2 regions of the Pectinatus frisingensis genome follow, and region 1 is predicted to be linked to the other one. Evidence: riboswitches for the same ligand, from Rfam matches in the RefSeq annotation. Region 1 holds a riboswitch; the other holds the start of a gene.

Region 1 (3,902 bases):
TGTCGAGCAATCCCATAAGCTGATCATAATTCATATCCTTATCCGCACGTATCACAACAGCGAAATTAGGATTTTGCTGCTTTGCCTTTTGTGCTTGTGCCAACAAATCTTTTTCGGTAATACGCTTATCCTCCAGATAAAGCGAACCATCTTTTTTTATTGTCACCAGATAATTCACTCGTGCCTGCATCTCAGCATTTTCGGTTTTGGGCATATTCACCGGCACTGTCTTGATATTCACCATATACAACGTACTAAGCATAAAAAATACCAATAAAAAAAACATTATATCGATCATCGGTATAATCATTACTTCCGGTTTAGAAAAAGAACGGCGATTACGCAGACGCATCGGAATCACCTCTGTTGCGATATGCTTCTACCAATGAGAAAGACTGCTCCATATCGGTTACGATATTATCCACACGCTGCGTAAAATATGCATGAATAATCAATGATACCACAGCCACGCATAACCCCATCGCTGTCGCGATTAAAGCTTCACCTACGCCGCCGGTTATCGCATGCGCCTGGCCTTCCTGAACATTAAAAATACTGAAAGCCGATATCATGCCACTGATAGTTCCCAAAAGTCCAAGCAGCGGCGCCATTGTTACTATTACATTAAGATAATAAAGACGCGATCGAAATTTAGCCAGGGAAATTCCTGATTGGATTTCAAAGAAAGCTGCAATATTAAAATTATTATCGGTTCTCGTCATTCCGGAATGCAAAAGCATTGCCAAATCACCCTTTGTTTGTGCAGCCAGTTTCTTAGCTTCCTCAATCTTATTATTAACCATCAGCCGATAAAAATTATCGGCAAATTTTCTTCCTGAGTCAGCCTTAGAAAAATAAAATACCCTTTCAATGGCAATTGAAATAACAAAAATCGAACATAAGAGCAGTATATACATGACGAATCCGCCCTTATGAAAATAACCGACACCCTGCATAATAAAATCCATAAATATCCCCCTCATAGTTGCCTTTTCAGATGCATTAATGCAAACGAAAAGTAATTGGCTGTGTATAATAGGATTGCACTGATTCGTTATAAGCATTAAGCCCGGGTGAAAAAGTAAATTGTCTGCCCGCTGCCAAAGCCGCCTGTTCAAATTCTCTTTGTCCTGACGACCCCACAATAGTTACACTAGCCACACTGCCATCTGTATTTACAACAAACTGCAATACAACATAGCCTTCTTCATCCGCTTCACGCATGTCTTCCGGATAATACGGTTTCGGTGTATACTGCGGCCTGGGCGGAACGGTGACTTTCAATCTGCTTTCATCATCTCCGGAACCACTGCCATTACCGCTGCCGGAACCATCACCGGAACCATTGCCAGTTCCATTACCAGAACCACTGCCAGAACCGGATCCGCTGCCAGTTCCAGTTCCATTGCCGGTTCCTGCCCCACTGCCAACAGCAATACCTGTTGAACTACTGGGGCCATTACCGGCGCCAATCGTACCTTCTGTATGTTTAAGCAGTTTTTCCTTTTGGAAATTATTATCAGTCTCCTCTTTTTTTACAGTTTTATCAATTTTGTCCGCATCATTATTTGACAAGACTATATCACTGCTGGAAAAAGAAGCTTCCCCGCCACCGCTGACACCACCGCCGCCGCTATTTCCACCGCCGGCTGCCCCATCACTATCATCAATAGTATAGATATCATCATCTGTGGCATAAACATGGTGCAAATTCGAAAAGAAACCTCCGAATGCTAATAGCATAAATAAAATAACATGTATTGTCAATGACCATAACAGGCCTGTTTTACGATATTTTGTTACCCGCATACAGATTCCCCCAACTGAAAAAAGCACACTCCCAAAGGAATATGCTTTTTAAAGGCAAAATCTATACTGAATTTATTGCTGCCCAAAAATAATCCCCTCCCTATCACTCGCAGGTTAGATGGTGATCTTCAAACAGGCAGTTCTTCTGGCTCTGGATCATTACCACGTTGCGCCTTCCCAGTTTCCCAGTGACTTTAATTACAACATGATTTCCCTTTACAGCGGCGTGACCGCAGCGGCGTATTACCGCACTTCTCTATTAAGCGTATCCGCACCTGTTCACTATATTTTATTATTAAATAATTATAGTTTATATACAAACCTATATTACATGATATAAAGCTTTGCTCTCCTTGTCAAGAGCGAAGCCTCATATCAAATATTGATATTGTAAATCATATTATTGATAGCAGCTATTGATTTTTACTTTATTATATTATAATATAAAAGTGTTTCAGAAAAATTTCATATTTCAGGAATGAGTGTCCTATGGGACTTAATAGAAAAACCGGTATGAAGCCGGTACGGTCACGCCGCTGTAACAGGGAGCAAAACCAAAAATGTCATTGGAGAAATCCGAGAAGGCTGGTCTAGCGATGAACTGAAGTCAGAAGAACTGCTTATTCAACAGTCACCATTAAAACCTGCGAGTGATAGGGAGGGGAATTAAGTGCAATCTTGTTGTACACTATTCACTGGCTTTTCAAGCCAGCTTTTGTTGTGTTTAAGGCTATTTTCTCACTGGGAATAGCCTTATTTTTTTGCAAATTTAAATTTTTTTATTGTAGGGGGAAAAAAATTGAAAAAAAGTTTTATATTTTTAACTACTGTTTGCGCTATAAACAGTTTTTATCCAAATGCTTATGCTGACACAGCTGCCGATAGCAGTGCTGATGACAACGCTGCTCCGGCAGTTACATTAGAAAACATGAGTGTAACTGCCTTGCGTTATCACAAGAAAAATATTGACATTCCCGCTGACACAGAAACTTTGACAGCTCAGCAACTGGCTAATACTGGTGCAAATAATTTGCAGGAAGCACTCAAATATACTGCAGGTATCGTTTACTTAGATTATGGACCCGGTGGCAACAGCATGGGTAACATGCGCTCAAAGATACTGATTCGCGGTTCAGAAGCATTGATACTGGTCAACGGTGCTCCACTCAATATAAGAGGCTCATATAATTTATCAGACATTCCTCTGGATGATGTGGATCGTGTAGAAATAGTACGCGGCGGTGGTTCTGTTTTATATGGCAGTGATGCAGTGGGCGGTGTCATAAATATTATTACCAAAAAACAGCGAAACAACTCTGTTAAAACCAGCTGGGGCAATATGGGCCAGCAAGAACACAGTATTAATATACAACAAGATAAATTAGGAATTGGGTACAATTATCAAAAATGGGGACATATAAACAATATTGCTTCTAACGACAAAGAATTTAATGGCTCAGAAAAAAATAATATGTCCTTAAATTACACCATTGATGATAACTGGTCACTATTTTACAACCACAACAATTCTCGTGTGGGATATTTCACTCCATTAGTAGGTAAAGGTGCAAAAAATCAAACCGATAATTATGATACAACCCGTGATTTTTTTCAAATAAATTATAAAAATAACGGCCTGTCAGGTAATTTTTATTACAACGGACGCCGTCATAATTCAAAATCATTTTACAATAAATCCGCCAAGGGTATAATCGGTTATGAAGCTGATGACAGCAAAGAATCCAATTATAATATGGGACTTGATGTAAATAAAAAATGGCAGTTCATAAATGACAATCTGTTGTTTGGTCTGAGTTACCAAAAAGAAAAATATAGTAAGACAGAGCATGATTTCTTTTCTGTACCCGGCAGCTCATCTCTTTCTCAAAATTACTATAATATTTCCCGGAACAATTATTCTGCCTACGGCCAATGGGAGCACAAACTGAGTAATAGTGATACTTTACTTTTAAGCGGCCGGGAATCATGGACTGCCGGTGGCCCTGATAAACAAAACTTTACAAATTTCAGCGGTCAAAGTCAATTCATCCATAAATTAAATTCTAATGAAAGTATATACATCAGCGCGGGGC
Region 2 (3,902 bases), 750 kb from region 1:
ACGAACAAATCCGGTTTTATTTATTTCATCGATGAGTTCACTGCCACCTTCAGCGACAATATGACCTTTTACCAATATGTGGACCTTATCTATTTTCAATTTGTCCAGTATATGCATATTATGGGAAATTATTAATAACCCTTTTTCGTTATCTTGTTGAAATTCAGTAATTCCCCTGAGCATGATATTAACAGCATCAACGTCGAGACCGGAATCAGTTTCATCCATAATGGCAAGTTTGGGTGAAAGCATCAGTAGTTGGAGCATCTCAACTTTTTTACGTTCACCGCCAGAAAAACCGACGTTGAGATCACGTTCAAGATATTCATGTTTTAGGTCGAGATTTTTCATGGTATCATTAAGCTTTTGCCGAAATATTTTACCTTTGAGAGGGTTCATTGTGTTCTTGGAAGCGGCACGCAAAAAACTATATAAAGAAATTCCAGGGACTTCAACAGGTGATTGGAAAGATAAGAAAATCCCCTTTTTTGCTCTTTTATCAGTTGATAAGTCGGTGATATCCTCATTTTCGAAAAGTATACTGCCACTGGTCGTTTTATAAACCGGATTGGCGAGCAAAGAGGATCCGAAAGTCGATTTACCGGCACCATTAGGTCCCATTAATATGTGAGTCTCTCCTTTATTTATAGTGAGATTCAAGTTATGCAATATAGAAATATCATCTGTTGATGCAACAGAATAATTTTTAACCTCAAGTAATTTATCGCTCATAATAAAGAACACTCCTTGTTTTTGATAGGATCATGAGATATGCATGTTAATATAGAATTTACGAGTCCGATATGACTTAGTAATTTATACTTCATTAAGCATATTATACTACTACACTAAGATATAAACAATACTTATTTTTTTCTTGCTTTTTAATGGCAGAAAATTATTATTGGGCAAAAATATATGCCCATTCCCCCCTTATGAAAGTATAAGAAGAAAATGGGCATATATAAAAAATTTAATTATTTTATGATTAAATATTGGAGAGTGCGTTTCTTACACTTTCAGCTGATTCCAATAATTGATTTGTTTCTTTGGAAGAAAGCTTAACTTCGAAAGATTTTACAATACCCTCGGCACAAACCATGCGAGGTATGCTTAAGGCCACACCGCGTATACCATATTCACCTTCAAGAACAGCGGACATTGGCAGGATAGTATGTTCATCATATAAAATTGATTTTATGAATCGACAGGCAACCATAGCAATACCTGTATTGGTCCAGCCTTTTAAATTTATTATATCGTAAGCTACCTGAACGACAGCATCTTCAATAGCCTGACGATTTATTTTTTGTGAGAAATTGAAACAATCATCAAGGTGTTCAAGGGGCATGCCGGCGATATTGACAGTACTCCAGGCCGTAAAAGCGCTATTACCATGCTCTCCTAAGATATATCCATGGATGTTTTTTGGATCAACATGATAGTGATCAGCTAAAATGCGGCGAAAGCGAAAGGTTTCAAGCATTGTACCAGTGCCTACGATTTTTTCCCGCGGATAATCAAAATGGGTAGAAATATAGTATGTTGCCACATCAAGTGGATTAGTTATTGCAATTATCATTGCATCCTTGGTATACTTGATTATTTCAGTCATAATGCTGTTCATTATTTTGGTGTTGGTTTTTGCCAATATTAAACGATCCGGTTTTTCACCCGGTCTGATGCTGGGACCGGCAGTAATAATTATTATACCGGCATTTTGGCAATCCTTATATGTACCTGTATGTACATTTATGTTCGTACTGTATATGCACGAAGTGGCATGACTGGCATCAAGAGCTTCACCCTTTGCTTTGTCGGCGTTTATGTCTATTAAGACTATTTCAGACGCCAGCTGAAAATCGGTTATTTTGCCTAATATTGCCGAACCGACATTACTGGCACCGATAATCACAATTTTACCTTTGTTTATCATGGAAAATTCTCCTCCCTATCACTCGTAGGTTTGTCGTATGAATAAATTTGCGGCATGGTGATGTCAACAGGCAGTTCTTCTGGCTAAGCTTCATCGTTTATTGCGCCTTCTCAAGATTATTATCTCAATGACATATTGCAATTTACTCTGCATGACAGCTGCGGGACAGCTCCGGATTTTACCGGATTCTCTATTAAGTCACTGACACCTGTTCCTTGAATTCGTATGGGCATTATATTCATTTATGCTGCTGGACTAAATATAATATACTACATGCCAATATTGTGGCACATAACACGATAAATGTCAATAATGATGTAAAATTATGAAAATGATAAAAATATAAGAATAAATGATATTTTTCATCAATATGTACTTATTATTATAGTATAAATTATAAACATAAGAATAAAAACTATTGACAATGATATGAAAACATTTATGATAAAGAAAGATATTTTGAAAAATGATTGGAAGATATAAATTGGGTAAAATTGAAATAAAAAATCTTATATATAAATACAAACAATTTGATAATGAAAAAAATGCCTTGGAAAATATTAATCTCACAATAGATAAGGGTGAGTTTATTGCTGTAGTAGGGCTTAATGGTTCAGGAAAATCTACATTGGCACGTCAACTGAATGGGCTATTGCTGCCAACGAAAGGCGTATGCATTGTTGATGGCATGGATACCAGAAATGAAGCGACTATTTGGCAGGTGCGGCAAAAAGTAGGAATGGTATTTCAAAATCCCGATAATCAGATAATCGCGGCAATCGTTGAAGATGATGTAGCTTTTGGTCCGGAAAATCTGGGAATAGTGCCACAAGAGATAAAAAAACGTGTCACAGAAAGTTTACGAGCGGTGGGAATGGAAAAAAAGCGCAAATTCGCTCCTCATCTTTTATCAGGTGGACAAAAACAACTGATTGCAATAGCAGGAGTATTAGCGATGCGTACAGATTATCTGGTACTGGACGAGCCAACGGCAATGCTTGATCCGTCTGGAAGAGAAGCTGTGTTAAAAGCGGTGCGGGAAATTCATGAAAAATATGGGATAACAATAATACTTATTACTCATTTTATGAATGAAGCGATAATGGCTGACCGAATAATTGTAATGCATATGGGGAAAATTGCTGTTGACGGTAGTCCCAGGCAGGTGTTTAGTGATGCTGCAAAAGTGAAAAGATTGGGACTGGAAATGCCATTGGCAGCGCAGATAGCTCATAGGCTGCGTCTAAAAGGGATGGATATAGCAAATGATATTTATAGTACAGATGAGTTGATAGAAAATTTGAAAGTTAATTAGGTCGATCGATAGATGCATCTGGCAACTTTAAAGATTTTAATAAAAAAGCGTTCCATATTATGGATAGGGTTTTGTCATAATCAAATTTGGGGTGGCATATTACACGCACCAGATAACCATCTAACATACATAAATAGGCATGCGCTAACTCTAAAGCAGTCTCATCAATAAAAATTTTATTATTGATGCCTTGTTGGAAAATGGTAGCAATTGTTTCAGCTAATTGCTTATTGGTTTCCTGTATTGATAGCAATACATCATGTGTGCAATCAACCGGAGGAAACAGCCAGACTCTCATCCAAAAATATAATTCGTTGCGATGCTGCAGGAAATAGCCGCTGATAGAAAAAAAGATATGTCGCAATCTGTCATCGGGTGGGATAGCAGACGTTTGGTCAAGATTTTCCCTGAAAAATGTCAGGTAATTGTTTTTGACTGTTTGCAGTACGGTAAGTAAAATTTCCATCTTACTGGAATAATGGGCATAAATTGATGGTTTTTTTATACCGGCTTTTTTCGCAATATCCGCTATGGTTGTAGCATCATAACCTTTTTCGGCAAATAATAGCAATGCCGCTGTACTAATATCTTGTGCTGACATGTTGTCCTCCGTTTTGTAGGGATGTTTTTAAACAAAAATTTATTGAAGTT

Evidence for each region. A riboswitch is a leader RNA that binds a small molecule or an ion and turns the genes downstream of it on or off. The one in region 1 is predicted to bind cobalamin.
Region 2: it holds a riboswitch for cobalamin, as region 1 does, so the genes downstream of both, F8M42_RS01725 (L-lactate dehydrogenase) here and F8M42_RS11600 (energy transducer TonB) in region 1, are expected to answer to the same signal.

Annotation. Positions count from the first base shown of each region.
Region 1 covers NZ_CP045424.1:2,471,735-2,475,636, forward strand. Annotated here, with positions in the region: gene F8M42_RS11590 (ExbD/TolR family protein) at 1-352, opposite strand, end outside; gene F8M42_RS11595 (MotA/TolQ/ExbB proton channel family protein) at 339-968, opposite strand; gene F8M42_RS11600 (energy transducer TonB) at 1,003-1,809, opposite strand; cobalamin riboswitch at 1,928-2,103, opposite strand; cobalamin riboswitch at 2,273-2,447, shown strand; gene F8M42_RS11605 (TonB-dependent receptor plug domain-containing protein) at 2,609-3,902, shown strand, end outside.
Region 2 covers NZ_CP045424.1:344,860-348,761, forward strand. Annotated here, with positions in the region: gene sufC (Fe-S cluster assembly ATPase SufC) at 1-732, opposite strand, end outside; gene F8M42_RS01725 (L-lactate dehydrogenase) at 989-1,936, opposite strand; cobalamin riboswitch at 1,989-2,163, opposite strand; gene F8M42_RS01730 (energy-coupling factor transporter ATPase) at 2,421-3,251, shown strand; gene F8M42_RS01735 (TetR/AcrR family transcriptional regulator) at 3,244-3,852, opposite strand.